DNA from 2 places in the Burkholderia sp. THE68 genome. Region 1 is predicted to be linked to the other one. Evidence: predicted binding sites of a transcription regulator. Region 1 holds the regulator's gene; the other holds the start of a gene.
What was found. Region 1 encodes FliA, which starts transcription of late flagellar genes. Its sites were predicted from a motif close to CTAAAGTTTNNNNNNNNNNNGCCGNTA; they were not measured.

Region 1 (15,061 bases):
TTCCAGACGCCCTTGCGAAATTTCCGGCTGGTACGGCGTGTACGCCGTGTACCACGCCGGATTTTCGAGCACGTTGCGCAGGATCACCGCCGGCGTGTGCGTGCCGTAGTAGCCCTGGCCGATATAAGTTCGAAACACCAGATTCTCGTCCGCCAGCTTGCGCAGTGCCGCGAGCGCTTCCGCCTCGCTCTTGGGCTGCGTGAACGCGCCGAGCGGCAGCGTTTCCTTGCGGCGGATCGATTCAGGAATCACCGCGTCGATGAAGGCCGCGCGTGACGCGAAACCGAGCGCGTCGAGCATGGCGCGCTGGTCCGCGTCATCGGGGCCGATGTGCCGCTCGGCGAATGCGTCGTGGCATTCGAGCGCGGCGAGTGACAGGGAGGTGCGGTTCATCAGGCGATCCGGGTGTTCGAGCTTCATGTGAATTCCTGCGATGCGGCTCGTTGCCCGAGCCGCCATCGTCATTGAGATGGGTTATTCGCCGATCGACTTGCCGTAGCCTTCGGCGTCGAGCAGCTTGTCGAGACCGGCGTCGCCGGCCGGCTTGATCTTGAAGAGCCAGCTTTCGTACGGCGCGCCGTTCACCTGGTCGGGCGTCGCGCTGAGCGAGTCGTTGGCGGCGACGATCTCGCCCGAGACCGGCGCGTAAATGTCGGATGCGGCCTTCACCGATTCGATCACGGCGATGGCATCGCCCGCCGCGACGGTCTTGCCCACCGCGGGCAGTTCGACGAACACGATGTCACCGAGCGCTTCCTGCGCGTGATCGGTGATGCCGATGGTCAGCGTGCCATCGGATTCGGTGCGGACCCATTCGTGCGATTCGGTGTATTTCAGATCGGCCGGGATGCTCATTGAATGCTCCTTGCGTGGTTCTTTCGTGAGGTTCTTGATCGGAGAAAACGAGCGCGACGGCGTCAGGAGAGGTCGACCAAAACCTTGCCGTTGCGCACGAACGGAAGTTTTACCACGCGCGCGGGCAGTTGCTTGTCGCGGATGACGACCTGCACCGTGTCCCCGGCGGCAACGGCCGTCGGCACGCGCGCGAACGCGATCGACTCCTGCATCGACGGCGAAAAGGTGCCGCTCGTGATTTCGCCGTCGCCGTGTTGCGTGACGACTTTCTGATGTGCGCGCAGCACGCCGCCCGCCTTGCCGTTTTCCTTGATCAGCACGAGCCCGACGAAGTTCGCCTTCGAACCGTGCGCCTCCAGCGCGCTGCGGCCGACGAAATCGCGCTCCGTTTTCAGATCGACGGTCCACGCAAGCCCGGCGTCGAGCGGTGAAACCTTCTCGTCCATGTCCTGGCCGTACAGATTCATGCCGGCTTCGAGACGCAGCGTGTCGCGCGCGCCGAGACCGGCCGGCTTCACGCCGGCGGCGGCAAGCGCGTTCCACAGCGCTTCGACATGCGTCGCCGGGGCGACGATCTCGAAACCGTCCTCGCCGGTGTAGCCGGTGCGCGCGAGCATCAGCTCGCCGTATTGCGTCGATGGAAACACGACGGCGTTGAACGGCTTGATGTCCTGAGTTTGAGCGCGCGTATCCGGCAGCACTTGCCAGGCCTTTTCGCGCGCATTCGGGCCTTGCACGGCGATGATCGCGAGATCGCGGCGCGGCGTGATGGAAAGATTGAATTCGCCTTCGGCGTTCAGCTGCCCGAACCAGGCGATGTCCTTCTCCGCCGTCCCCGCATTCACGACGACGCGAAAGCGCGTTTCGGAGAAGTAGTAGACGATCAGGTCGTCGATCACGCCGCCGTTGCCGTCGAGCAGACACGAATAGAGCGCCTTGCCGGGCGTCGTGAGTTTGTCGACGTTATTGGCGATCGCGTACCTGAAGAAATCGCGGACGGCTTCGCCCTCGAAATCGACGACGCGCATGTGCGACACGTCGAACATGCCGGCGTCGGTGCGTACGGCGCGATGCTCGTCGATCTGCGAACCGTAGTTGACGGGCATGTCCCAGCCGCCGAAATCGACCATGCGCGCATTGAGCGCGAGGTGTGCAGCGTGCAGGGGCGTGTGTTGAAGAGAAGTCATCGGGGCCTCGGTTCGCCAGACAAAAAAGGCCACGCAGCGCACATTTCGCTTTGCAGATGGACCTTTCGTGCTGCCGGAAGCAGCGCGCAAGGCTCATGCCGCTGAGCGATTGCGATGCGTGACCCCTCTGTCCTCGGTACCTGAGAGATTGCGCGAACCGTGCACGGTCGTGCCGCGGTTCATCGCGCGCCCCTTCGGTGGGCAGCCTGCTCATCGTTTTCGATGAAACCGCTGCCGCTCTCCAGAGTGCGAGGAACTTCGTTCCTCGACGCCGTCGGTCCTTTTGCCTGAGAGTTTGCGGGTGTGCCCCTTCGGCGGCGCGGTTCTCGATGCATACGAAAACCACGCGCTCTCCCGACGCGTGCGGCAGAATTTACGCGACCGAATTGGGGTTGTCAAACGGATTCGGGCGGGTCCGATGGACGGGGGGCCGCTGGTGGCGGCTGGCTCCTGACTGACCCGGGCTAAGCGGTCAAGATGTAGCCGTTTCCGTGCGCTCCAGATGCGCGTCGAGCAAGTCCGCCATGGGCAAGAAAAGTTGACATGTCGCAACAAAATCAGATGCGTCAGGCTGCTCGAACGCGATGGCCAGTCGATAATCGGCTTGCGTTCTTACTTTCTTCAATTCACGCAGCATGTACGCGAGTTCGCCGCCTTTCTTTCCGGCATCGACTAGCCGCCTCTCAAGCTGCACATGAACACCGGCCTTGTCTCGACACGACGGTAAATGGCGGTCCGCAATTTCCAGCGCCCGATGGTAAGCAGCGTAATACGCACGCGACGCGCCCGCTCTCCATTCACACTCACTCTTCCCTTCTGATAGTTTCTGCGCCAGGCTTAACAGGTCGCTCACGTCGATACTCACGCAAGGCTCTCCGCAAAGGTATTCGCTGGCCTGTATGAGGTGAGCGGACGGCACGAGAAGGTAATCAACTCAGGGTAAGCGTCGTCAAATTTCTCGACGAGGGCTTCTGCAATCGCGAAGCTCAATTCGGCACATCGGCGAGCAGGTGCTTGCGCATAGAGTTCATACCTCATGGTGTCGTCTTCAGGATACAGGATGGGCATGACTTGCCTGATTGCGCATCCTTTCGAGCGGACAGCCAAAACCGCCGACTCCAGCAACGCCACGCGTAGATCGGCGTCGACTCCGGCGGTTTGGAACAGGTCCACTGCGTTATCTATATCTCGCAGAAATTCGTCTTCTCCCAGAATCGAATCATGCTCATCGAGCGCGTGCCGGACGCCTCGTGAGTGCATGATCTGCGCGGCTGCTTCGAGATGCAGGGCTGCGCACAACACTCGAGCGGCATGGATGGCGAACCTCGGATTTCCAGAGGACACCGCTGCGAGCCGATCTGCATAAGATGCCGCCCGTCGGGCATCACCCATGTTCCCGAAGAGCGACGAAACATTGCCCAAGATCATAGTTTCGTGATTCGCCAACGCACAGGCCGCCTCCGCGCATCTGATGCATTCGTCTCGTTCGCCTTGCAGGAATGCGGTGAAAGCAAGAAGAAGCCAGCACATCTCTGGTCGTTCCGCGCGCTTCTCTAAAAGCGCGCGGGTGTCTCGCTCGATCCGCTTCACGAGCAAATCATTGTTCTGCGCTGTGACCACGAGCTCGATCAATTGATCTAGCCAATCCAGCGACGCGGGTTTCGGTAGATTCAATGACCTGTCTCCGAATAAAAGTCAGTTGATCCGGATACTAGCAGCGCCATCGAACTGGCGGATTAAGTTAATAAAAATAAGGAATAACCACTGCCAATGCGCACTAAATAAATGGATACGGCAAGCATTTGAGTAGCCGCAATTCCACGCGCTAGTCAGTGCTGGAACGCCACCCGCCTTCCTTCCCTCTCACTCCGAATCGCCAGTTCGATGATGGTCATCGTATCGACCGCGTCCTGCGGCGAAACCGGAAACGGCTTGCCCTCCTGAATCGAAGCCGCCAGCGCCCGATAGAACTCGACATACGCGCCATCCTTCGTGGCGAATTCGTGACGCAGATCGAGATCGCCATCGACTTCGCGCAGCACGCCCGGCGGATTCTTCGCAAACTCCTGATTCCCCGGCCGCATGCCCGCGCGCAACTGATCTTCCTGCGTGTCGAGTCCGTTCTTCACATAGCTGCCGCGCGTCCCGTGGATCGCGAACCGCGGCGGCTCCAGCGCCGCGAGCGCGCTGGCGTGCAGGATCACTTCCTTGTCGTCGTAACCGAGCACGAGATGCACGTAATCCGGCGCGTGCGCGTGATCCCGGTGCACCTTCACGAACGCCGTCACTGTCTGCGGCGCGCCGAACAGCGTCAGCGCCTGATCGATCAGATGCGGCCCCAGATCGAACAACAGGCCGCCGCCGCGCTCCGCTTCCTCGCGCCAGCGCTGCGGCACTTTCGGGCGAAAACGGTCGAAATGCGATTCGTAATGCGTGATGCGCCCGAGCCGCCCGCTCTCGATGAGCGCGCGCACCGTCATGAAATCGCCATCCCAGCGGCGATTATGAAACGGCGCGAACACGAGGCCTTTTTGCTGCGCGAGATCGGCGAGCGTGCGGGCGTCGCGCGCGGACAGCGTGACGGGTTTGTCGACGACCACGTGCTTGCCCGCCGACAGCGCGCGGTGCGCGAGATCGAAGTGCGTGTCGTTCGGCGTCGCGACGACGACGCATTCGAGCCCGTCGACGGCGAGCAGCGCGTCGAAATCCGCGACGATCTGCGCGTTCGGATAATCAGCCTGTGCGCGCTCTGCCTGGCTCGTCGCGATGGCCGTGACTTCCGCCCGGCCGCAGTGCTCGATGACGGGCGCGTGAAACGTCGCCCCGGCGAGGCCGTAACCCATTACGCCGACTTTGAGTGCTGTGTTCATGCGGGCATCGTCCTGTCGTGGAATCAGTTCGATATTGTGTCACGATGCCCATCCGGCGCGGAACGAGGGCCGGAACCGGCCGCTTTCTATCGTGTTAACATCGCGCACTCTTCCACGCGCCGGCGCTTGCCGCGCGCCTCAAATTCCAGAAGCCCAGAACGATGTCCGCAGGTCTGAACGCCGCGCAAAGCGAAGCCGTGCGCTATCTCGACGGTCCCTGTCTCGTGCTCGCCGGCGCCGGCAGCGGCAAGACGCGCGTGATCACGCAGAAGATCGCGCATCTGATCGAAGGACGCGGCTTCGAGCCGAAGCACATCGCCGCGCTCACCTTCACGAACAAGGCCGCGCTCGAAATGCGCGAACGCACCGCGAAGCTGCTCGAAGGCAAGACGCTCACGACGCCCGGCAAGGAAGGCCGCAAGATTCCCGTCAATCAGTTGACGATCTGCACCTTTCACTCGCTCGGCGTACAGATCATGCGCCAGGAAGCGGAGCACGTCGGACTGAAGCCGCAGTTCTCGATCATGGATTCGGACGATTGCTTCGGCATGGTTCAGGAACAGCTCGGCACGACGGACAAGGGGCTGATCCGCAAAGTGCAGTCGACGATCTCGCTGTGGAAAAACGCGATGGTCTCGCCCGATCAGGCCGCCGTGCTCGCGAGCAACGAGGACGAGCATCAGGCCGCGATCGTCTTTCGCAGCTATGCGGCGACGCTGCACGCGTATCAGGCGCTCGATTTCGACGATCTGATCCTGCGCCCCGCGCAGCTTTTCGCGCAGAACGAGCAGGTACGCGACAAGTGGCAGAACCGCCTGCGCTATTTGCTGATCGACGAATATCAGGACACCAACGCCTGTCAGTATGAATTGCTGAAGCAGCTCGCCGGCCCGCGCGCCGCGTTCACGGCGGTCGGCGACGACGATCAGGCCATCTACGGCTGGCGCGGCGCGACGCTCGAAAACCTCGCGCAGCTCGGCAAGGATTTTCCGAAGCTGCACGTGGTCAAGCTGGAGCAGAACTATCGCTCGACGGTGCGGATTCTGACGGCGGCGAACAACGTCATCGCGAACAATCCGAAGCTGTTCGAGAAGAAGCTGTGGTCCGAGCACGGCATGGGCGACACGATCACCGTCACCGGCTGCAACGACGAAGAGCACGAGGCCGAATCCGTCGTGTTCCGGCTGTCGGCGCACAAGTTCGAGCGGCGCACGCAGTTTCGCGACTACGCGATTCTCTATCGCGGCAACTTTCAGGCGCGCATCTTCGAACAGGTCTTGAGACGCGAGCGGATTCCCTACGTGCTGTCGGGCGGGCAGTCGTTCTTCGACAAGGCCGAGATCAAGGACCTCATCGCGTATCTGCGTCTGATCGCAAATCCCGACGACGATCCCGCGTTCATCCGCGCGATCACGACGCCGCGGCGGGGCGTCGGCAACACGACGCTCGAAGCGCTCGGCGCGTTCGCGGGCGCGGCGAAGGTGTCGCTGTTCGAGGCGGTGTTCATGGGCGGCATCGAGGCGCGGCTTTCGGCGCGGCAGGTCGAGCCGCTGCGCACGTTCTGCGAGTGGATTCGTCGTCTGTCGGACCGCGCGGCGCGCGATCCCGCGACCGAAGTGCTCGACGACATGATGGAAGCCATCCACTACGAGGCGTATCTCTACGACGCGTACGACGAACGCCAGGCGCAATCGAAATGGCAGAACGTGCTCGAATTTCTCGAATGGCTCAAGCGCAAGGGCACGAAGCCGGAAGCCGCGCCCGGAACAGAGCAGACCGGCTACGACACCGCCGACGGTTTCGCCGATGAAGGCAAGAACCTGCTCGGCCTGATCCAGACTGTCGCGCTGATGTCGATGCTCGAAGGCAAGGACGAAGATCCGGATGCGGTGCGGCTGTCGACGGTGCATGCGTCGAAGGGGCTGGAGTATCCGCACGTATTTCTGGTGGGCGTCGAGGAAGGCATCATGCCGCATCGCGGCGGCTCGGACGATGACGCGCCCGTCGACGATGCGCGCATCGAGGAAGAGCGGCGGCTGATGTATGTCGCGATCACGCGCGCGCAGCGCAGCCTGCATCTGAACTGGTGCAAGAAACGAAAGCGCGCGCGGGAGACGGTGGTGTGCGAGCCGTCGCGTTTCATCCCGGAGATGCTGCTCGACGACGCGCCGCCGCCGACGGCCGAGGAAAAGCCGCTTTCGCCGAAGGACCGCATGGCGATGCTCAAGGCGATGTTGCAGAAGAGCTGATGCCTTTTTCGTGCTTCAAATAAAAAAACCCTGCGCCATGAAACGCAGGGTTTTTCTTTGTGGCCCGGCGAAAACGTTACTTGGCCGCGTTCACCATGTAATCGACGGCGGCCTTCACGTCCGCATCCGGCGCGTTCGATCCGCCCTTCGGCGGCATCGCGCCCTTGCCGTGCAGCGCGTAGTTGTAGACGGTGTCCATCGGTTCCTTGAGGCGGGGCGCCCATGCGGCCTTGTCGCCGAACTTCGGCGCGTTGAGCACGCCGGCTGCGTGACAGGCCTGGCAGACTTGCTCGTAGAGCGCCTTGCCGGCCTGTGCGGCATCGGCGCTTTGGGCGCCCGCTGCCGGCGCCGCCGCCTGCGGTACGGACGCCAGCGCTGCGACGGCCGCAGCCGCTTGAGCGTTCTCGTTGGCGCTCGCGCCTGCCGGGGCCGCTGCCGCACCCGGCGCGCTCGCGCTTGCCGCCGCGCCCGAAGCGGGTTGAGCCGGCTCCGCCAGTTTGCCGCCGCTGCCGTTCGCCATGTAGACGACCGCGCGCGCGATTTCGAAGTCGCTGTAATCGTCGGGATTGGTGCCGCCGCGCGCGGGCATGGCGCCTTTGCCGTTGAGCGCGTTGTGCAGGAGCGTGTCGTAACCTTCGCCGATGCGCGCCGCCCACGCGCCAGCATCGCCAAACTTGGGCGCGCCGGCCGTGCCCGTTGCGTGACAGGCCGAGCACACGGCCTTGAAGACTTCCTCGCCGGATTTGTAGACGCGCGGCGCGTTGGCGTCGCGGACATCGACCTGCGCGGCGGGCGCGATGCGTTCCTTCACCGATTGCTCGATGTCCGTGCCCGCGCCGACACGCGTCGAGTTGTTCACGTACACCGCGAGCAGGATGATGATGGCGACCGGGATGCCGAATCCCGCGATGATCGCGGCGATGAGTTGGCCGGGCGTCTTGATCGGGGCTCCGTGGGGTGCTTCGCTCATGCTTGTCTCGTCTCCCGTTTTTTGGTGTGAGTCGGTTCAGTGACAGCGTGACAGCTACCGCATTGCGCTTGGGCGCGCCTTGGGGAAAGGCACGGTCGATTATAGACGGAACGCTTAACTGTCGGCGCGGGGTGGCGGACGCAGTGGAGCGGGCGTTTACCCGAATCGTGTGATGCTTGCGGCGATGTTTAGCGCGATGCGTCCGTCCCCATGCGATGGACGAAGTCACGGAAAACAGGTATCCTCTCGGATTCGCATGGGCCTTGCAGCCGCCTTTCGGTGTGCTTCTTTCTTCGCAAGGCATCCCTCCGATGCGCCCGTAGCTCAATGGATAGAGTACTGCCCTCCGAAGGCAGGGGTTGCTGGTTCGATCCCAGCCGGGCGCGCCAAATCTTCTCCCTGACGCGCGATCATTCTGCGGCCGCTCCCGCGATCACCGTCCCCCATCCAAACCCCATCCCCGCCAGCCACCGTCTGTAAGCCACCGCCATCCGATCACATCGCTGATGCAACTCCGCATCCAGATCGAGCGGCAGACGCTGCGGCCATTGCGACTCCACGATCGGCGTGTCCTGCATCAGGATCTCCATATTGAAGTCGTAAAGCTCCTGGTCGCTGTGCGTCGAATCATCCTCGTGAATGGAAACGAGCCACGCGCGCGTTTCCGTCTGCGTCACCGGCGACGCCGCCAGCATGATGTGCAACGCGCCCTGCCCGCCCGACGCCATCTTCGTGAGACTCGCGATCAACGGCCGCTTCACGCGATACACATAGTCGATCATCGCGCCGCCGCCTTGTCCCGGAATGCCCGCGGGCTGCCAGTATCGACATTGCCGCGCTTCGAGTCCTCCATCGGCAGTCTGCACGACGTCGTAATCCGGCACTTCCGTATGCGCCTCTTCGCCCAGAATCCCGGCATGCACGAACGAGAAGTGCGCCATATCCAGAAAGTTCTCGACCACGCGCGGCGCCGATGACCTCACCGTCTGCGGCGCAAGATTGATGCGCCGGCCGCCCGCGATCTCGGCTTCGGGAAAGAAATCGAGCGCATGCGCGGGCTCGCCGAAGCACATCCACACGACGCCATACTTCTCTTCGCTGGCGAAGGTCGTCGCGCACGCACGCTTCGATGGACGCAACGACGGATTCGATGGAATCCGCAAACACTGCCCTTCGATGTCATAACGCCAGCCGTGATACGGACACACGATCTGATCGCGCATCACGTGTCCGAGCGACAACTGCGCGCCGCGATGCGGACAGTAATCGCGCCACACATGCGCCGCGCCGATACTGTCGCGCCACACGACGATGCGCTCATCGGCAACGATGAACCCGCGCGCGCCGCCGTCGGGCACGTCCTCGCTATTGCAGATCGGCAGCCATTCGCCTGCCAGGGAAAGCATTCCTTCGCTCATCGCAGTGAATCAGAAATAGAAGTCCGAAAGCCGTTCTTACACGAAACACAGCGTCTTCGCAAAACGTTGCAAAATAGCGGATCGCTCGCTCGGTGCAACTCGATGCCACTCCACTCAACCGATGCCATGCGACGGGGCCGCAGGTCATAACAGCAAGATAAAAGCAAGAAATCACCACCCAGGGGTTCAGTATGGAGCAGGCGCATCAACCGGCACGCCGGGCTTATGCCTTCGCATGGTCCGAGCACCGGAATCCCGAACGCGAGCAGGCCACGCTGCGGGTCTGGATGGGAGCGGCGGTTCTTCTGGCCTACGGCATTTTTACCTGGCTCCGCCCGTCGCACGATGCATTGCTGGTCGCACGCATCGTCGCACTCTATGTGTCCTACGGCGCGGTTACGCTGCTGATCGTCAGCCGCATGGCGTCTCCTTCGGAGAAGCGTCTCACCGTCACGACCATCGCCGATCAATCGATTCTCGGGCTCGCGCTCGCCGCGGGCGGCGCCATCGCGCTGCCGCTCATCTGGGTGATCTTCTGGTTTCTGATCGGCTCGGGATGCCGTTACGGCAAGCGCACGCTCGCCGTTTCGTGCACGACGGCGCTCGTCATCGTCGTGGCGCTGGGAATCTGGCAGCCGTGGTGGCACGCGAATCTGCCCGCCGCGATCGGTCTAGGGCTGAGCGTGCTGGGCGCATCGGTTTATCTGAGCGTGCTCGTCGACCGGCTCGGCAGCGCGAATCGCGATCTCGCGCGTCAGGCATCGACTGATCCGCTCACAGGTCTATCCAACCGATACGCGCTCGAACATATCGTCGATCGCGCGATGAACGCACGCGAAACCGATGGCAATCAAGCCACCGCGCTCCTGCTCATTGATCTCGATGGCTTCAAGGAAGTCAACGACACCTACGGCCACGCCGTCGGCGACATGCTGCTGCAATCGTTCGCGCAATCGCTCGAAAAGCGCATGCGCAAGACGGACACCATCGCGCGACTGGGCGGCGACGAGTTCGTCGTGCTCGCGCATCACGTGCGCGACCGGGCGGCCGTGCTCGCAGTGGCCGACAGCATCCACTCCGTGCTGAACGCGCTCACGTCGGTGCAGGAGCGGCCGGTGTCGGTGTCGGCGAGCATCGGCGCTTGTCTGCTTTCCTGTGCGACGGCCGCGCATCAGTCCGGCATGACCGCCGTGCTGCGCGCCGCCGACCGCGCGATGTACCGCGCCAAAAGTCTCGGCGAAGGCAAAACCGTCTTCGCCGAGACGCGGGACTTCGAAACGAACTGAATCAGGCCTCGACGCTCGTCCACGCCTGCTCGCGCAGCTTCACGCGCAGACGGGCGACCGCCTGGCTGTGCAACTGGCACACGCGCGACTCGCTCACTTCCATCACCGCGCCGATTTCGCGCAGGTTCAGACCGCGTTCGTAGTAGAGGCTCATCAGGAGCTTCTCGCGCTCGGGCAGCTTGTCGATCGCTTCGATCAGCGCACCGCGCAGACTGTCGTCGAGCAGCGCGGACAACGGGTCCGAACGGTCGACGCAGTAGCGGTCGAGGAACGGTTCGTCGTCGGCGGAGCGGTCGAAGTCTTCGTAGTAGATCAGCTGGCTGCCGTGCAAATCCTGAAGCATCGACTGATACTCGGGAAGCGGCAAGTTCATGTGCTCCGCGATCTCCGTCTCGCTCGCGGAGCGGCCGAGGTTCTGCTCGACCTTGTGCACCGCCGATTCCACTTCGCGCGAGGTCTTGCGCATGCTGCGCGGCAGCCAGTCATTGGCACGCAGCTCATCGAGCATCGCGCCGCGAATGCGCTGGCTCGCATACGTTTCGAATTGCGCGCCCTGATCTTCCTTGTAGCGGCTCGCCGCGTCCATCAGGCCGATCATGCCGGCCTGGATGAGATCGTCGAGATCGACGCTCGCCGGCATCTTGGCGACGAGCTGAAGCCCCAGCCGGCGAACGAGCGGTGCATATTTCGTCAGCACGTCGGACTGTGAGAGTTTGCCTTGGGCGTTATACATCCTGGTCACCTATCTTGATCACATCGACGCCGTGCTGCTCATTGCAAAGTCGTGAAGCGCAACCGCACGATGCGTCGCCTCCCGCCCGCCCTGTTCAGAGTCGCCAACCGGAATTCGCGCGTCTGCCTGGCCGTCCGCCGCGCGCATATAAGGCGCGGGGCGCATCGGCCAGTGGAGGAGCTCCGCCGCTATCGCGCGGTAGTCGCGCGCCGCGGCCGTGGCCGGGAACGCTTCGACTGCGCAGCGTGAGAGATCCTTCGCCCGAGCGACGCGCGCATCCTCGGACACATACCCTGCCTGCACGAGCGACACGGCCAGATACCGGCTCGCGACGCCCGACAGGTTGTCGAACGCGACCGCCGCGTCGGCCGGGTTCTGCACGTGATTGATGAGCACGCGGAACTGGCCGATCGCATGGGCGTAGTGCAGACGCTTCATGCACGCATACGCCTCGGTGATCGCCGACGCGGCCACCCGCGTCACGATGAGAAAGTCATGCGCCTGCGCCGCGAGGCTCGACAGCGCGCCGTGGCGGTCCAGTTGCGCATCGATCAGCACGATGTCCGCCGGACCATCGAGCAATGCGCGGCACTGGGCGGCATCGTGGCTGATGCGCTCGTCGCGCGGTGCTGCGATCAGCGAGAAGCCGAACGGCGTGCGCTCGACGACATCCGCGAGCGCGCGGCGGCCGGACATCGCCGCGGCGAGCGCGCCTCGGTCGGACAGGCCCAGCATGCGGCTCACCGATGCCGAATCGCGATGCTCGTCGATCACGAGCACGTCCTTGCCATGCACGGACAGCGCCGCGCCGAGATTCACCACCGCCGACGAGCAGCCGATGCCCGCCGGACCGCCCGCGACCGCCACCACGCGCGAACCGGCACGCGTGAGGAGCCGTCGCAGACCTTCCGCCTGGTCGAGCACGAGCTTATCCAAAGTGCACCCCATGCATTTCGGTCGTGGCGCGCGCCGACAAAGCGGACAGCAGCGCCGGCACTTCTTCGTCGTGCGGCACGAACGGCGAGCCGTCGCGCGGAATGCAGAACGCGCTCTTGATGAGAAACCGCTTGGTCGCGACGTACAGGTTCTCCGGCACCTTCTGGCCGGTCGATACGTAATGCACGGGCAGCTTGTAGCGGATCACCGTATCGAGCACGCCGCCGAGATTGGTCGCCTCGTCCAGCTTGGTGAGGATGCAGCCCGCGAGCGGCGGCTGATCCGGCGCGCTCTTGTATGCCTGCACGACTTCGTTGAGCGTGTCGCCGTGGCTGGTCGCGTTGAGCAGCAGGATGCGCTGCACCGGTTGACCCGCGCCGCACAGCATCGCGATCTGGTCCGAAACCATGCGATCGCGCTGGCTCATGCCGATCGTGTCGATCAGCACGATATGTTTGTTGCGCAGCTCGGACAGCGCGAGCTGCAGGTCGGCGGCGTCTTTCACCGCGTGGACCGAGACGCCGAGAATCTTGCCGAAGATGCGCAGTTGCTCGTGCGCGCCGATCCGGTAGCTGTCGGTCGTGAGCAGCGCGACCTTGCTCGCGCCGAAGCGCATCACGCAGCGCGCCGCGAGCTTCGCGGTGGTCGTCGTCTTGCCGACGCCCGTCGGGCCCATCAGCGCGAACACGCCGCCGCGCTCCATCAGCGCGTCTTCGCTGTCCATCACCGGAATATTCGTTTCGAGCACCTGCTGCACCCATTCGAGCGCGCCTTCCACGCTTTCCATCTCCGGCATGTTGTCGACCACCATGCGGACGAGCTGCGCGGAAAAGCCTGCTGCGAAGAGACGCTTGGTCAGCGCGCCGCCCGTCGCGTTGCGACGCTGGCGCTCGCCCCAGAGCAAGCCGGAGAAGTGCTCTTCCATCATCGAGCGCATCGACGACAGCTCGTTCATCACTGTTTCGTTGACCACCTGTTCCATGCGCGCGCGGATCGCTTCGGTCACGACCGCAGCCGCGTTCGCGGGCAAACCTTCGAAAGCGCCTTCCGGCGTGGCGGGCGCGGCGTTCGTGGCCGGTGCTTCGGCGTGCGGCGCGCTCGCGTTGATCTTCTGCGCGGCGCGACGCGCGGCGACTTGCGCGGCTTCGCGCGCCCAGTCGGGCGTTTCGACCTTCGATTGCACCGGCGCCTGAACTTCGGGCGCACGAGTCGCCGGCGCTTGCTGGCGCAATGCGTACTTGCCCGTTTCCGGCGTCTTTTCGGCGCGCGTTTCCTGCCGCGCTACCGGCACCGGCACGCCCATGCCACGCGCAATGGCGGCGGACGCCGAGAGCGGACGGTTCGACGGCATCGTCGCCTGCTGCGCGATCCGCTTCGCGTGCTCGATCAGCCAGGGATTCGAATCGGCCATCGTGCGCGGCGCTTCGTCGTCGGCTTCTTGTTCGTGCGTGAGCGCGTCTTCATCGTCGGCGTCGGTGTTCGCGCCGAAGACCGAGGAAAACACGTCGCCGCTCGCGTAAGGATTCGCGGCGGCTTGCCTGGCCGGCAGCGCGGCCGCCGCAGCAGCCAGCGCGGCGCGCGACGTGCCCGACGAGCGCACGGCCTGCTCATTCGCGGCGGGCGAGATCGACGCGATATCGCTGTCCGCGACGCCGACGATCTCGACGGAGCCATCATCCAGCGTGCGATTGGACAGCACCACGGCATCGGGTCCGAGCGCTTCACGAACCTGGCGCAGTGCGTCGCGGCTGTTCGCGCCGATGAATTTACGAATGTTCAAACTTGCCCCCGATGAGGTGAGACTGCGATCTTTAGCCAGCGGGCTCACTCGATTCATTGCGATGCCCGCTTTTCAGTGAGGCCATTATTGCGAACTTCGCCTTTTGCCCATCGCTGGATAAAGGGTGAGAAAAAGGGGTATTTCGGCTGATGGGAATACGGCGTCCGGCGTGAAAGCTCGCGCGCGCCGGAAAAAGATTCCGCTTCGCCGCTGTTCGAACACTTGCCCGACGGCGTAAGCTTTAGGGCATTTCGCTCACCGTCCGGCGCGCGTTCCGGCCGCATCGGATATTCAAAGGAGACTTCTTCGCATGGCGTCTGCTGTCCCTTCCGAAGGTCGAACCACCGGCGCGCGTCTCGTCGTCGATGCGTTCGTGCATCACGGCGTCGAGCGCGTGTTCTGCGTGCCCGGCGAGAGCTTTCTGGCCGTGCTCGATTCCCTGCACGATGAAACCTCGCAAATTCAGACGATCGTCTGCCGCCACGAAGCGGGCGCGGCGAACATGGCCGAGGCGGTCGGCAAGCTGACGGGCAAACCGGGCATCGCGATCGTGACGCGCGGGCCGGGCGCGACGCACGCGTCGATCGGCGTGCACACCGCGTTTCAGGATTCGACGCCGATGATCCTGCTGATCGGCCAATGCGCGCGCGATCACATGGACCGCGAGGCGTTTCAGGAGATCGACTACCGGCGCATGTTCGGGCAGATGGCGAAATGGGTCGCGCAGATCGACGATCCGCGCCGCGTGCCGGAATATCTGAGCCACGCGTTTCACAC
Region 2 (15,061 bases), 250 kb from region 1:
GCATCTCATGCGCGACACCGGCATCGAGATTCACGTCTACTACAACCACTCGATCAACGACGACGTCACTGCCCGTCTGCGTCAGAGCGCGGCGCGCTGGAATGCGGTCAACGGACTGAACGACGCGCAACTGGCCGACAGGATTCGCGCCGATGGCATCGACGTGCTGATCGATCTTTCGGGGCACACGTCACGCAACCGGCTGCTCATGTTCGCGCGCAAACCCGCGCCGATTCAGGCGAGCTGGATGGGATACCCCGGCACGACGGGTCTGACGGCGATGGACTACTACTTCGCCGATCGCTTCCACGTTCCCGCGCATCACGCGCAAGGACAGTTCGTCGAGAAGATCGCGCACCTGCCGGCCAATGCGCCCTTTCAGCCGGCACGGCTCGCACCGCCCGTCAACGGATTGCCCGCGCTGCATAACGGCTATCTCACGTTCGGCAGTTTCAACCGCATCAACAAACTGCAGCCGCGCGCGATCGCGCTGTGGTCCGAACTGCTTCGCGCACTGCCCGACTCGCGCATGCTGCTCGGCGCGATGCCGCCGGATGCGGGTTGCGAGACGCTCATCGAATGGTTCGGCAAGGAAGGCATTGCGCGTGAACGCCTCGATTTCCGTACGCGCTCGGGCATGCCCGTGTACTTGCAGCAGCACCATCACGTCGATATCTGCCTCGACACCTTCCCGTATTCGGGCGGCACGACCACAGTTCACGCCATGTGGATGGGCGTCCCGACGATCACACTGGCCGGCCGCCTGATGGCAAGCCGTGGCAGTACCGCCGCACTGTCCTTTGCCGGCTTGAGCGACTTCGTCGCGAAAGACAGTGCCGACTTCGTCGCGAAGGGCGTGGCGTGGGCGAACGATCTCACGGGGCTCGCCGAACTGCGCGCGAGCATGCGCAGCCGCTGCGCCGAATCGCCGATGTTCCAGCCGGCCGTGATCGCGGCAGGCCTCTCCGCTTCCTTGCGTGAAATGTGGCGCCGCTGGTGCGCGGGCGTCGCGCCCACCGCACTGGACGTGCAAATGCCCGTCGCAACCGCACGCAACAACCAGGAAAAATCATGAGCAGCCTTCCCGTTCGCCTCATCGAGCCGGTCGTCGACGAACGCATTTTCGTCACGCAGCCGCATCTCGCGCCGCTCGCGGAATTCCTGCCCTATCTGGAAAAAATCTGGAACAGCAAGGTGCTGACCAACGGCGGCCCGTTCCATCAGCAACTCGAAAAGGCGTTGTGCGACTATCTCGGCGTCGAGCATCTCGCGCTGTTCGCCAACGGCACGCTGGCGCTCGTGACCGCGTTGCAGGCGCATCGCGTGACGGGCGAAGTCATCACGACGCCGTATTCGTTCGTTGCGACGGCGCATTCGCTGTTGTGGAACGGCATCAAGCCGGTGTTCGTCGATGTCGATCCGGACACGCTCAATCTCGATCCCGCGAAGATCGAAGCGGCCATCACGCCGCAAACCACGGCGATCATGCCGGTGCACTGCTACGGCCGTCCGTGCGATGTCGAGGCGATCCAGAAAATCGCCGACAACTACAACCTGAAGGTTATTTACGACGCGGCGCATGCGTTCGGCGTGAAGACGCGCGGCGCCAGCGTGCTCAGTCACGGCGATCTTTCCGTGCTGAGCTTTCACGCGACCAAGGTGTTCAACACGTTTGAAGGCGGCGCGATCGTCTGCCCGGACGCGAAGACGAAGCAGCGCATCGATCATCTGAAGAACTTCGGCTTCGTCGATGAAACGACGGTCGTCGCGCCCGGCATCAACGGCAAGATGAGCGAGATCAACGCAGCGTTCGGCTTGCTGCAGCTGAAGCATATCGATGAAGCGCTCGAACGCCGCCGGCAGATCGACGCGAAATACCGCGCGATGCTCGCCGGCGTGAAGGGCGTGCGCTGTCTTGCGCAACCCGGGAGCGCGGACGAATACATCGCAAATCACTCGTACTTTCCGATTCTCGTCACCGACGAGTATCCCGTCGGGCGCGATGCGCTGTTCCAGCATCTGCGCGATCACAACATCTACGCGCGCCGCTATTTCTATCCGCTGATTTCCGAGTTTCCGATGTATCGCGGCCTGCCGTCGGCGCACGCTGCGAACCTGCCGGTTGCCGCCGATGCCGCGCGCCGCGTGCTGTGCCTGCCGATTTATCCCGCGCTCGAAGATCACGACATGGAACGCATCGTCGGCCTGATCGCGCAGCCGCAATCCTGAACATGAAGATGGATATTTTCCTGCGCGAGATCGAAGCCGCCGATCTGCACGCGATCACCGCATGGCGCGCGGATCGCGAAGTGGTCGACGCGCTCGTCGGCAACTTCCGGCACGTGAACGGCGACATCGACCGGCGCTGGTACGACGCGTATCTCGCGAGCCGCGCGAACAACGTGCGCCTCGCGATCTGTCTGCGCGAAACCGGTCAATGCGTCGGCGTCGTCTATCTGCTGAATATCCACTGGGTGAACCGTTCAGGCGAGTTCGGCATCCAGATCGGCGATGCGGCGGCGCGCGGCCGCGGTATCGGCGAAGCGGCGACGCGACTCATGCTGCAACACGCGTTCGCGGATCTCAACTTGCGCCGCGTCCAGCTGACGGTGCTGGCGGACAACGCGCGCGCCATCCGTCTTTACGAGCGCATCGGCTTCCGGCACGAAGGCGTGCAGCGCGAAGCGATTTTCAAATGCGGACGCTACGTCGATCTGCTGATGATGGCGACGCTCGCCAGCACGAAGGACTAAGCCATGGACATGACCACGTTCGATCACGGTCTCGCGAAGCAAGGCTGGATCGTTTTCCCCGATGCGCTCGACGCCGGTCTCGTCGACCGTCTGCGTCGCGATTGCCTGAAATGGGTCGATATCTGCACGGGCTACCAGGTCGCGAGCGGCATCAACGCGAATGGGGACGGCACCGCGCATCACAGCATCGGCGCGAACGACAGCATCGACGAGTATGTCGGCATGCATCTGTTTCATCCGTGGCTCGAACATTTCTTCGCGGGCAAGCCGTACATCCTGCACGCGTGCAATCCCGTGGGCGGCGTTCCGCGCGCGCAGAACTATGTGCATCGCGTGCATCGCGATGTCGCGACGTTCATTCCGAACTTCAATCTGCGCATGAACATGCTCGTGATGCTCGACGACTTCACGATCGAAAACGGCGCGACGCAAGTGCTGAGCGGCTCGCACGTTCAGAACGAACAGCCCGACGACGCGACCTTCGCCGCGGGCGCCGAATATCTGACGGGCCGCGCCGGCTCAGTCGTGCTCTTCAATTCGTACTTGTGGCATCGCGGCACGCTCAATACGACGGCGCGCAACCGCGTCGCACTGACACTCAGTTACGGGCCCGCGTTCGTGAAGCCGCAGATGGACTACGCGCGGCTCATCGGCGAGGAGCGCGGTGCGCAACTCGCGCCGCTGACGCGCCAGGTGCTCGGCTTCAATTCGCGCGTGCCGGTGAGCCTGTCGGAATGGTATCGGCCGCGCACTGAAAGACTCTATCTGCCCGATCAAGGCTAACTTAACCGGGCAAGACCCGACCAGACACAGAAGGCAAGCGATGCGTGACTACAATGCCGAGGCCCAGTCCCGGCCCGACAAGCGATACGACTACAACTTCGACGAGATCGTGCGCGACTACATGATGAAGCGCTTCGCGCCGCATTTCGCGCCGGGCGCAGCACTCGAACTCGGCTGCCACGAGGGCCGCTCGACGACGCTGATCGCGCAACACTTCGACGATCTCACGGTGATCGAAGCGTCGTCCGATGCCATCGCCATCGCGCAGCGCAATTCGCCGGACCGCGTGCGCTTCATCAATGCGACGTTCGAAGAAGCGAATCTGGACCGCAAGTATCAATCGATCTTTCTGATCAACACGCTGGAGCATCTGGAAGAAACCGGTCCGGTGCTGCGCAATATCCACGACTGGCTCGCTCCCGGCGGACACTTCTACGTGCTCGTGCCGAACGCCGACGCGCCTTCACGGCAGATCGCCGTGCAGATGGGGCTGATCGCGTCGAACAACGCGGTGACGCCGGGCGAATGGGCGCACGGGCATCGCCGGACGTATTCGTTCGATACGCTCGAAGCCGATGTGCGCGCCGCGGGCTTCAAGGTCGAACAGCGCGGCGGCCTGATGTTCAAGGCGCTCGCCAACTTCCAGTTCGATCGCGCGCTCGAAGCGGGCATCATCGACGAAAAATATCTCGACGGCATTTACAGCCTCGGCATGATCTATCCGCAGATGTGCGCGAGCATTTACCTTATCTGCGGCAAATGAAAGTCGCGATCATGCAGCCTTACTTTCTGCCCTATATCGGCTACTTTCAGCTGATCGGGGCAGTGGACGTGTTCGTCGTTTATGACAACATCAAGTACACGAAGAAAGGCTGGTTCAATCGCAATCGCTTTCTGCAAAACGGCGGCGACGCGTATTTCAGCATTCCGCTCGTCAACGATTCCGATTCGCTCGATGTCGTCGAGCGCGCCATCGCGCCTTCGTTCGACCGGCTCAAACTGCTCAATCAGATGCAGGGCGCATATCGGCGCGCGCCGCATTTCACGCAGGGCTTCGAATTGCTGCGCGAATGCGTCGAGCATGAAGAGCGCAATCTCTTTCATTTCCTGCATCACTCGATTCGCGCGACGGCCAGCCGGCTGTCGCTCGACACGCGGATCGTCGTTTCATCGACGTTGCCGATAGACCATTCGCTTCGCGCGCAGGACAAGGTGCTGGCGATCTGTGGCGCACTCGGCGCGACGACGTATATCAACGCGATCGGCGGAACCGCACTTTATTCGGCGCCGGATTTTGCCGAACGCGGAATCGATTTGCGCTTTTTGAAACCCCGCCCGCTCGAATACCGCCAGTTCGACGCCCCGTTCGTCCCCTGGCTTTCGATTCTCGACCTGCTGATGTTCAATCCGGCCGACGAAGTGAAAGCCATGCTTGGGGAATTCGATCTCGTGTAAGCCGTCCCGCGCGGCCGGCCGTCCGGGCGTTTCTTACGCGTCCGGCAGGCCGCTCCGGAGGCCGTGCGGAACATTTGTCTGAAAAATTTCCGGATTGCCCGAAATCGCGCCTAAAGTTTTGTCCGACCGCCGCCGAAAACCTAAACAAGCGGCCAAACAACTAGCCGCCTCGACCAGAATCGGCGTTGTTTCAGATACAAGCGCCAGGCCCTTGGAGAAAGAAAATGATCGGTATCAATAGCAATATCAACTCGCTGGTCGCCCAGCAAAACCTGAACGGCACGCAAAGCGCACTGTCGTCGGCCATTACGCGCCTTTCGTCGGGCAAGCGCATCAACAGCGCAGCAGACGACGCAGCCGGCCAGGCAATCGCTTCGCGCATGACCTCGCAGATCAACGGCCTGAACCAGGGCGTGTCGAATGCAAACGACGGCGTGTCGATGACGCAAACGGCATCGAGCGGTCTGAGCCAGATCACCGACAACCTCCAGCGTATCCGCCAGCTGGCCGTTCAATCGGCTACCGGCTCGCTGTCGCCGAGCGACCAGACCGCGCTGCAAAAGGAAGTTGCACAGCGTATCGCTGAAGTGAACCGCATTGCATCGCAAACGACCTACAACGGCACGAACGTGCTGGACGGTTCGGCAGGCGTGGTGAACTTCCAGGTCGGCGCGAACGTCGGCCAGACCATCTCGGTCGATTTGAGCCAGAACGTGTCGTCGGCCAAGATCGGCGGCGGTTTCGCTCAATCGGGCACGGCTATCGGTTCGATCACGGGCCTGAGCCTCGACGCAACGGGTGCGGCAACGACCGGCACGGCAGCGATCACGACGATCAACGTGCTTGCCGACGGCAAGGGCGGCTTCACGTACACGGACCAGAACAACCAGGCGATCTCGTCCGGCGTGGCAACCGCCTCGGAACTTTCCGTGACGGCTGCTTCGGGCACGACCGCTGGTTCGATCGCGTTCAAGACGCCGACGGCAGCAACGGCCGCGCAAACCACGCAGCTCGCGTCGCTCAACTCGAACAACAAGCCGCCGCTCGTTTCGGCAATCGACATCAGCACGACCGATGGCGCGAACGGCGCGATCGAAGCAATCGACAACGCACTGAACTCGGTGAACAGCATCCAGGCTAACCTGGGCGCCGCGCAAAATCGCTTCACGTCGATTGCAGCAACGCAGACGCAACAGGCGACGAACCTGTCCTCGGCGCAATCGCAGGTCACCGACGCGAACTTCGCACAGGAAACCGCGAATCTGTCGAAGGCTCAAGTGCTGCAACAAGCTGGTATCTCGGTGCTGGCTCAAGCGAACTCGATGCCCCAGCAGGTTCTGAAGCTCCTCGGCTAAGCATCGCCGGCAGCGCAGCAAGCGGCGCGCGTTCTCAGTACGATGCGCGCCGGATGTAACAGTAGTCGCAACAGAAACATCGCAGTCAGCGCCCGGGGAGCTCGTCTCCCTGTGCGCGTTTCCGGGAGATGACGACTCCCGCCCCATTCGAACGATCGCGAACACGCAACGACCGGAGTACACATGACCACCGTAGCAACGACAACGGGTTCCACTGTCGATCCGACGAGCGCCGTACAGCAGGCCGCACAGTCGATCATCAGCGGATCCACGAATTCGACGATGGACGTGAATTCGCTCGTCAGCGCGATCGTCAACGCGAAGGTCGCAGGCCAGACCGACGCGCTCAACAGCAAGAAAACCGCTGACAACACCCAGCTCACCGCGATCGGCACGCTGAAGTCCGTGCTTTCGCTGCTGCAGAGTTCGATCGCGAACCTCGCCAACGGCAAGATGCTGGGTTCGTTCACCGCCACCGCCGACGGCAAGGGCCTTACTGGCAGCGCCGACACCACCGCGGTCGCGGGCAGCTACGCGGTGAAGGTGACCAATATCGCGTCGGCTCAATCGCTCACGTCCGGCGTGTTTTCGAAGACCGACAATCTCGGCACCGGTTCGATCACGCTGACGGTCGGCGGCAAAGCGAGCACGATCAAGCTCGACAGCAGCAACAACACACTGCCGGGCATCGTGTCCGCCATCAATTCGGCGTCCGACAACCCCGGCGTCACGGCGACCATCGTCAACGGCACGGATGGCGCGCACCTCGTGCTGCGCTCCTCGTCGACGGGACTTTCCAATGCAATCAACATATCCGTCAACGCGGATGACAGCAGCTCGGCGATCAACAAGCTCGCGGTGACGTCGTCGACCACGACGACCGATCCCGATCCGAGCGATTCGACCAAGACCATCACCGTTCCCGAGCACACGACGATCGACGCCACGAATGGCTGGACCCAGTCGAGCGCGGGCGTGGACTCGCATCTGACCATCGCGGGGACGCCGGTCACGAGCGCCAGCAACACCGTCAAGGAAGCCGTCACGGGCGTCTCCATGACGCTCACGGCGGATTCCGTCGGCACCACGCAGACGCTTACGATCGGTCAGGACATCGACGGCCAGAAGACGACCATCGACGCGTTCGTCACCGCGTATAACAACTTCATCAGCACGGCCTCGTCGCTGACCTCGTTCGATTCCACGCAGGCGGCAGGCTCGCAGGGCGGCGTGCTGCTCGGCGACTCGATGATGAACACGATCAAGAACACGATCGCGAGCACGATCAGCAAGGCGATCGGATCGGGCACGGGCAAGGTCAACCTCGCGTCGATCGGCATCGCGCTGCAACCCGACGGCTCGCTCAAGACCGACGAAACCGCGCTCACCGATGCGCTCACGAACGGTTCGAACAAGGTCGCGTCGCTGTTCAATTCGACCGACGGCGTGGCCGCGCAACTCAACAACAGCCTGACGTCGTTTCTCGCGACGGGCGGCATCATCGACACGCGCACGACCGCGCTCAATGCCGATCTGAAGAGCATCGCGGATCAGCAGACGCAACTCACCAGTTATACGCAGCAACTGACGACGTCGTATAACCAGCAGTTCACGGCGCTGAATACGCTCATGTCGTCGATGGCGACTCAGGGCAGCTACCTGACGGCGCTGTTCGGCGGCACCAACAGCGCGGGTGCGCTGGCCACGAACGCCAAGTAACGCGCAGGCATTGGAACCCACCATGAACCAGAATGAATTGATTCAGAACGCCTGGGCGTTGACCGAAGCTATCGAAGAAGCGGTCGGCAAGGAAGACTGGGCGCGGGCGGCTGATCTCACGCAGGCGCGCGCGCCGCTGGTGATGGCGCTCGAGGCCGAGCAGCCGGCGGACGCGCTTGCGGTCATCCGCAAGATTCAGGCAAGCATCGATGCGGTCGCCGCGCGTGCTGGGACGGCGCAGGTGGCGCTTTCGACGACGTATCGGCGCTCGATGGATGGGGCGAAAGCTGCGAGCCGGTATCAGCAGGCGGCGCGGTTCTAAAGTTTCCTCATTTCGCGCCGATAACCTTTATAAGAACAACAAGAACAACGCGCCGGTTTTCGCGGCGCGCTGCTTCGCTCTTCGATGCCCGCCTTGGCGGGCATTTTGTTTTGCGGGGACGGCTGGAGCGGTTTCACCGCCCAAGCGTCAACACGAGATAAGCCGCATACAACACGCCATTCCCGAGCAACGCCCAGAGCACGACGCCATTCGGCTTCGCATTGAATCTGAGCCACGCCGCCGCCGCTAGCGTGATCAACACGCCCGTCAGCACTTCGACCCGCGGCTCCCAGGGCGTCAACATGATGCCGATCCCCGGCAGCAGCGTGCCCTGAAACACCATCGCCCCGGTGATATTCCCGAACGCCAGCGTGTCCTTCCCTCTGCGCGCCCACAGAATGCTGTTCACCTTCTCGGGCAGTTCGGTGGCAATCGGAATGATGATGAGCGACAGCAACAGCGCCGAAATTCCGAGCGCATGCGACACGCCCTCGACGCCGTGAATGAACCCCTTCGCGCCGCCGACCAGCAACACGATGCCGACGAGAAACTGCAGCATGATCGTGCCGAACGTGGTCTTCAAACCGAGGCGCGACGCGAACAACGCCTCGGGCGCCTCCGTCCCGTGCCCGCCCTCGACGAGCTTCGCCGAAGCCTTGAACGTCGAAATCACATACACGACATAAAGCGCGACGAGCCCCGCCGCGAACAACGCGCGCACCTGCCACGCATGATGCGGCACGAACATCGCCGCACAGGCAATCAGGAACGCGAACAGGAAGAAGTTGAGATCGCGCACGAATCCGCTACGCTCCGGCATGATCCTGCCGTTCAAACCACGCGACTTGAGAATCGCGACCGTCATCAGGCAAGTGGAAAGCGTCGCGAGCATCAGCGGCGCGCCGAGAATCGCCCCAACGCCGATTTCCTCGTTGACCGCACGGCTCGGCGTGCCGCCAAGCAGCGCGATGATCGGCACCGTCGTTTCCGGCAAAGCCGTGCCGACCGCCGCGAACAGTGACCCGGTCACGCCTTCGGAAATGCCGAGCCGCTCGCCGAGATGTTCCAGCGCATTCGTGAATAGCTCCGACGCGATCAGAATGATCACGAGCATCAGCGCGAGTTCGACAAAGAGCATCGTCATGCGGCACCTCGCATCGATGAATGCGACGGGCGCGCAAGCGTGCGCGAAAGACGGGGAGGATGTTTTAGTTGTGGGGACACGATGATTCCACGGCCGGACGTCAAGCGAACCACGATGCGCCACGCGCCGTCCGACCAAGAACGACATAGCGCATCGATGGTCTCGCCAAACCGTTCCGGTCGAACGCGCCACGGCAGCAGGGCCGAGGATGTTGACGCGTTCTCCTTCGCACGCGAAGGAAGGCTACTCCCCAAAGACGGCGCAAGTTTAGCCTGATGCGGCCGGTTTCGGCAAGCCGCGCGCACGCGAGGCAAAGTGTCATGAATAAGCGTATGCCGATCGAATCGTTGTCGGCGGCGCGGGCATTCGCTAATCTAGCCGCGCCGGGCGCGCCGCTTGCTCCGCGCCCCAGCGATTCGCAAACAACAATGAAACGCAGTGTGACCACGAGGTCACGGGAGATCTCATGCGCCTGAAACTCTTCGCCGCAGCCGCCATGCTCGCCGCGCCGATGCTCGCGATGTCCAAGCCGCTCACCGTCTGCACCGAATCGAGCCCGGACGGCTTCGACGTCGTGCAGTTCAATTCGCTCGTGACGACCAACGCGTCGGCGGACGTCATCTTCAACACGCTCGTCTCCTACGACGAAGCCGCCAAAAAAGTCGTGCCCTCGCTCGCGGAAAAGTGGGACGTGAGCAGCGACGGGCTGAGCTACACCTTCCATCTGCGCCCGAACGTCCAGTTCCAGACGACCGATTACTTCAAGCCGACACACGCGCTCAACGCTGACGACGTCGTGTTCACGTTCGAGCGCATGCTGTCCGACAGCAATCCGTGGCACAAGATCGCCGGCGCAAGCGGCTTTCCGCACGCCCAGTCGATGGGCCTCGTGAAGCTCATCAAAGCCGTCACGAAAGTCGATGACCAGACCGTGAAGTTCGAACTCAACGAGCCGAACGCGACCTTCGTGCCGATCCTCACGATGGGTTTCGCATCGATCTATTCGTCGGAGTATGCGGACAAGCTGCTCAAGGCGAATCAGCAGGTCGATCTGAACAGCAAGCCGATCGGCACCGGTCCGTTCGTGCTGAAGAGCTACACGAAGGACTCGGTGATCCGCTACGACGTCAATCCGTCCTACTGGGGCCCGAAACCGAAGGTCGACCGCCTGATCTACGCGATCACGCCCGATGCGTCCGTGCGCGCGCAGAAGATCAAGGCGGGCGAATGCCAGATCGCGCTGTCGCCGAAGCCGCAGGACGTGCTCGATGCGAAGAAGGACAAGTCGCTCAAGGTCAGCGAGGCGCCCGCGTTCATGACGGCGTTCGTCGCGCTCAACACGCAGAAAAAGCCACTCGACAATCCGAAGGTGCGTCAGGCGATCAACATGGCGTTCGATCGCACGACCTATATGAAGACCGTGTTCGAGAACACCGCGACGGCCGCCGTGAATCCGTATCCGCCGAATACATGGAGCTATGACAAGAACGTCGCGGCGTACAGGTATTCATCGGCCGACGCGAAGAAGCTGCTCGCCGACGCAGGCTTTCCCGACGGCTTCGAAACGACGATCTGGGTGCGTCCGAACGGCAGCGTGCTGAATCCGAATCCGAAAGCGGGCGCCGAGTTGCTGCAGGCCGATCTCGCGAAGATCGGCGTGAAGGCGCAGGTGAAGGTGATCGAATGGGGCGAGCTGATCAAGCAGGCGAAGCAGGGTCAACACGACATGCTGTTCATGGGCTGGGCGGGCGATAACGGCGACCCGGACAACTACATGTCGCCGCTTTTCAGTTGCAACGCGGTGAAGTCGGGCATCAACTTCGCGCGCTATTGCGACCCGCAACTCGACAAGCTCATCGCCGATGGCAAGTCGACGGCCGATGTCGCGAAACGCACGAAGTCGTATGTCGACGCGCAGAAGATCATCCACGATCAGGCGCTGTGGATTCCGCTCGTCTATCCGACGGCGGCGGCGCTCACGCGCGCGAACGTCAGCGGTTACAGCGTGAGTCCGTTCGGGCGCGTGAACTTCGGCGGCGCATCGGTGCAGTGAACGAAGTCAGGCCGGCGCAAAGCGCATCACGCCATCGTCGCCGGCCTGACGCTTGAACGTGCCATCGAGCCAAAGCAGATTCAGATGCGCGAGCGCTTCGCCGAGCGCGAATGTCATCTGATGAATGTCGAGTTTGCGTTTGAACATGATCGGCACGATATCGGCGGCGCTGCAGGGCTTCTGCGCGCACGCCTCGCGCACTTCCGCCAGCCGCGCGCGATGATGCTCGCGCAATTGCCCGATGCGCGTCTGCACGCCGCGAAACGGCTTGCCGTGCGAAGGCAGCGCGAGCGTATCGGCAGGCATCGATTCGTAGCGGCCGAGCGATTCGAGATAGAGCGCGAGCGGATTGCCTTCCGGCTCGACAGCGAACACCGAGACGTTCGTCGAGATGCGCGGCAACACCATGTCGCCGGAGATGAGCAGTTTGTCGGCGGCGCAGAAAAGCGCGCTGTGTTCCGGCGAGTGGCCGTAACCCGACACCACTTCCCAATCCCGCGCGCCGATGCGGATCACATCGCCATCGCGGATGCGCCGGTATTCGGCGGGCATCGACGGCACGAGCGTCGGGTAATAGCTGTCGCGCTTGCGCAATGCATCGAGCGACGCTTCGTCGGTCAGGCCGTGCGACGCGAAATGCGCCGCCGCGCGCTCGCCGCCCGCGTTCGAGCCGTCGCCCGCGGCCATCACGCGGCCCATCGCGTATTCGCCGAGTGAAATCCACAGGCGCACGTTCCAGCGCGCCTGGTCGCCGCCCTTGCAGATCCAGTCGGCCAGGCCCAGATGGTCCGGATGGCAATGCGTGACGATTACGCGCAGCACCGGCAGGCCGTCGAGCACGCTGTCGAACACGCGCTCCCAGTTGGCGCGGATCGTGTCGCTCGAAATGCCGCAATCGACGACGGTCCAGCCCTTCACGCCGTCGATCTCGTCGGCAAGCAGCCAGAGGTTGATGTGATCGAGCGCGAACGGCAGCGGCATGCGCAGCCAGAACACGCCCGGCGCCACTTCCCTGACGCCGCCCGGTTCGGGCAACGCGTCCGCGAAAACATAATCGAGCTGGTGTTCGAGTGCGTTCATTCGGTGCCTGTCTCCGGGTTTGCGCCGCGTTGCAATTTGGCGAAGTTGACGATAACGTAAACGTCCATTCTAACGTTGCGCGCGCATTTGCGCTGCCGGCCGGCAATGACTCAACCGACGCATTACACGATTACCGAACTGGCGCGCGAGTTCGACATCACGCCGCGCGCGATTCGCTTCTATGAAGATCAGGGTCTGCTCGCGCCGAAACGCGCGGGCGCGAACGGTCTGCGGCGCGTGTATTCGCCGCGCGACCGCACGCGGCTGAAGCTCACGCTGCGCGGCAAGCGGCTCGGCTTCACGCTGTCGGAAATCCGCACGCTGCTCGATCTCTATGATTCGCCGACCGGCTCGGCCACGCAACTGCAGGCTTTCGTCGATACGATCGCCGCGCATCGCGAAGTGCTCGAACGTCAGCTGGAAGACCTGAACACCACGCTCGCCGAACTCGCCGCGTATGAGGAACAGGGCCGCGCGCTGATCGCCGCGGGCACGGACAAGCGCGTCCGCAAACCCAAAGCGGCATGACGTGACTTCCCCACACGAAGCGCAGGGTCGACATGAATCACTTTCCCAAGCTGCTCTCGTCGCAAATCGGCTTCGACGTCGCCAAGACGATACTCGAAGGCTTCGAGCATCATTACCGCGTGTTCCGCGAAGCCGCGATCGAGGCGAAGGCGCTGTTCGAGCACAGCGAATGGCTCGCGCTGCAGCAACTCGCGCGCGACCGCATCACGTCGTATGACGATCGCGTCGAGGAATGCGTCACGCTGCTGGAGGACGAATACGACGCCGAAAATATCGACGACGATATCTGGCAGCAGATCAAGCTGCATTACATCGGCTTGCTGACGACGCATCGGCAGCCGGAATGCGCCGAGACGTTCTTCAACTCGGTGTGCTGCAAGATTTTGCATCGCTCGTACTTCAACAACGATTTCATCTTCGTGCGGCCGGCCATTTCGACCGAATACATCGAAAACGACGAGCCCGCCGCAAAGCCGACCTATCGCGCGTATTACCCGGAAAAAGACGGCCTCGCCGCCACGCTCGAACGCATCGTCACGAATTTTCAGCTGGAGACGCCGTTCGAGGATTTGGAGCGCGACGTGCAATGCGTGATGCAGGCGATGCGCGATACCTTCGGCGATCTCACGCCCGCGCCGAATTTTCAGATTCACGTGCTTTCGTCGCTGTTCTTCCGCAACAAGGCGGCGTATATCGTCGGGCGCATCATCAACGGCGATGCGCTGCTGCCCTTCGCCATCGCGATCCGGCACACGGCGCCGCGCCTGCTCGCGCTCGATACCGTGCTGCTGTCGCGTGAGCAGGTGCTCATCATCTTCAGCTTCGCGCACTCGTATTTCCTCGTCGACATGGAAGTGCCGTCCGCGTACGTGCAGTTCCTGCGCACCATCATGACGCGCAAGCCGAAGGCGGAAATCTACACGTCGGTCGGCCTGCAGAAGCAGGGCAAGAATCTGTTCTACCGTGATCTGCTGCACCATCTGTCGCATTCGAGCGACAAGTTCATCGTCGCGCCCGGCATCAAGGGGCTCGTGATGATCGTCTTCACGCTGCCTTCGTTTCCGTACGTGTTCAAGCTCATCAAGGACGCGTTTCCGCCGCCGAAGGAAACCACGCGGCAGAAGATCCAGGACAAGTACCAGCTCGTGAAGCGCCACGATCGCCTGGGCCGCATGGCCGATACGCTCGAGTATTCGAGCGTCGCGCTGCCGGTCGCGCGCCTCGACGATGCGCTCATCCGCGAACTCGAAAAGGAAGCGCCTTCGATGATCGAGTACGAAGGCGACCGGCTCGTCATCAGGCATGTGTATATCGAGCGCCGCATGGTGCCGCTCAATCTGTTCCTGCAGAATGGAAGCACTGACGACATCGAGCACGGCATCAAGGAATACGGCGACGCGATCAAGCAGTTGATTCAGGCCAACATCTTTCCCGGCGACATGCTGTACAAGAACTTCGGCGTGACGCGGCATGGTCGCGTGGTGTTCTACGACTACGATGAAATCGAGTATCTGACCGATTGCAACGTGCGCCGCGTGCCGCCGCCGCGCAACGAGGAAGACGAACTGTCGGGCGAACCGTGGTATACCGTCGGTCCGCACGATATCTTTCCCGAAACGTACGGCACATTTCTGCTCGGCGATCCGCGCGTGCGCGAAGCGTTCATGCGCCATCACGCGGATTTCTTCGATCCCGCGCTGTGGCAGCAACACAAGGAACAACTGCTGCGCGGCGAACTCGCCGATTTCTTTCCCTATGACCGGGACGTCCGATTCTGCATCCGTTATCCGGAGCGTTTCGGCGAGTCCGGCCGACCGGACGCGCGTGCCGCCTGACGCATGCCGTCCCGCTTTGACTTTCGAACATGAA

Region 2: BTHE68_RS00510 (flagellin) is a predicted target of FliA. The motif match lies at 5,103-5,129, and genes of this name have one in related genera.

Annotation. Positions count from the first base shown of each region.
Region 1 covers NZ_AP022315.1:2,691,029-2,706,089, forward strand. Annotated here, with positions in the region: gene gcvP (aminomethyl-transferring glycine dehydrogenase) at 1-420, opposite strand, end outside; gene gcvH (glycine cleavage system protein GcvH) at 475-855, opposite strand; gene gcvT (glycine cleavage system aminomethyltransferase GcvT) at 918-2,042, opposite strand; glycine riboswitch at 2,160-2,297, opposite strand; glycine riboswitch at 2,308-2,409, opposite strand; gene BTHE68_RS12815 (hypothetical protein) at 2,515-2,907, opposite strand; gene BTHE68_RS12820 (hypothetical protein) at 2,904-3,716, opposite strand; gene BTHE68_RS12825 (oxidoreductase) at 3,872-4,912, opposite strand; gene BTHE68_RS12830 (UvrD-helicase domain-containing protein) at 5,074-7,161, shown strand; gene BTHE68_RS12835 (c-type cytochrome) at 7,238-8,131, opposite strand; tRNA gene BTHE68_RS12840 (tRNA-Arg) at 8,445-8,520, shown strand; gene BTHE68_RS12845 (Rieske 2Fe-2S domain-containing protein) at 8,542-9,537, opposite strand; gene BTHE68_RS12850 (GGDEF domain-containing protein) at 9,741-10,835, shown strand; gene BTHE68_RS12855 (RNA polymerase sigma factor FliA) at 10,837-11,568, opposite strand; gene BTHE68_RS12860 (MinD/ParA family ATP-binding protein) at 11,587-12,504, opposite strand; gene flhF (flagellar biosynthesis GTPase FlhF) at 12,497-14,284, opposite strand; gene BTHE68_RS12870 (thiamine pyrophosphate-binding protein) at 14,595-15,061, shown strand, end outside.
Region 2 covers NZ_AP022315.1:95,853-110,913, reverse strand. Annotated here, with positions in the region: gene BTHE68_RS00540 (tetratricopeptide repeat protein) at 1-1,075, shown strand, start outside; gene vioA (dTDP-4-amino-4,6-dideoxy-D-glucose aminotransferase VioA) at 1,072-2,229, shown strand; gene BTHE68_RS00530 (GNAT family N-acetyltransferase) at 2,232-2,753, shown strand; gene BTHE68_RS00525 (phytanoyl-CoA dioxygenase family protein) at 2,757-3,536, shown strand; gene BTHE68_RS00520 (class I SAM-dependent methyltransferase) at 3,577-4,299, shown strand; gene BTHE68_RS00515 (WbqC family protein) at 4,311-4,991, shown strand; gene BTHE68_RS00510 (flagellin) at 5,216-6,346, shown strand; gene fliD (flagellar filament capping protein FliD) at 6,530-8,065, shown strand; gene fliT (flagellar protein FliT) at 8,088-8,387, shown strand; gene BTHE68_RS00495 (sodium:calcium antiporter) at 8,521-9,531, opposite strand; yybP-ykoY riboswitch at 9,623-9,798, opposite strand; gene BTHE68_RS00490 (ABC transporter substrate-binding protein) at 9,998-11,584, shown strand; gene BTHE68_RS00485 (MBL fold metallo-hydrolase) at 11,591-12,664, opposite strand; gene BTHE68_RS00480 (MerR family transcriptional regulator) at 12,770-13,192, shown strand; gene aceK (bifunctional isocitrate dehydrogenase kinase/phosphatase) at 13,225-15,027, shown strand; gene can (carbonate dehydratase) at 15,057-15,061, shown strand, end outside.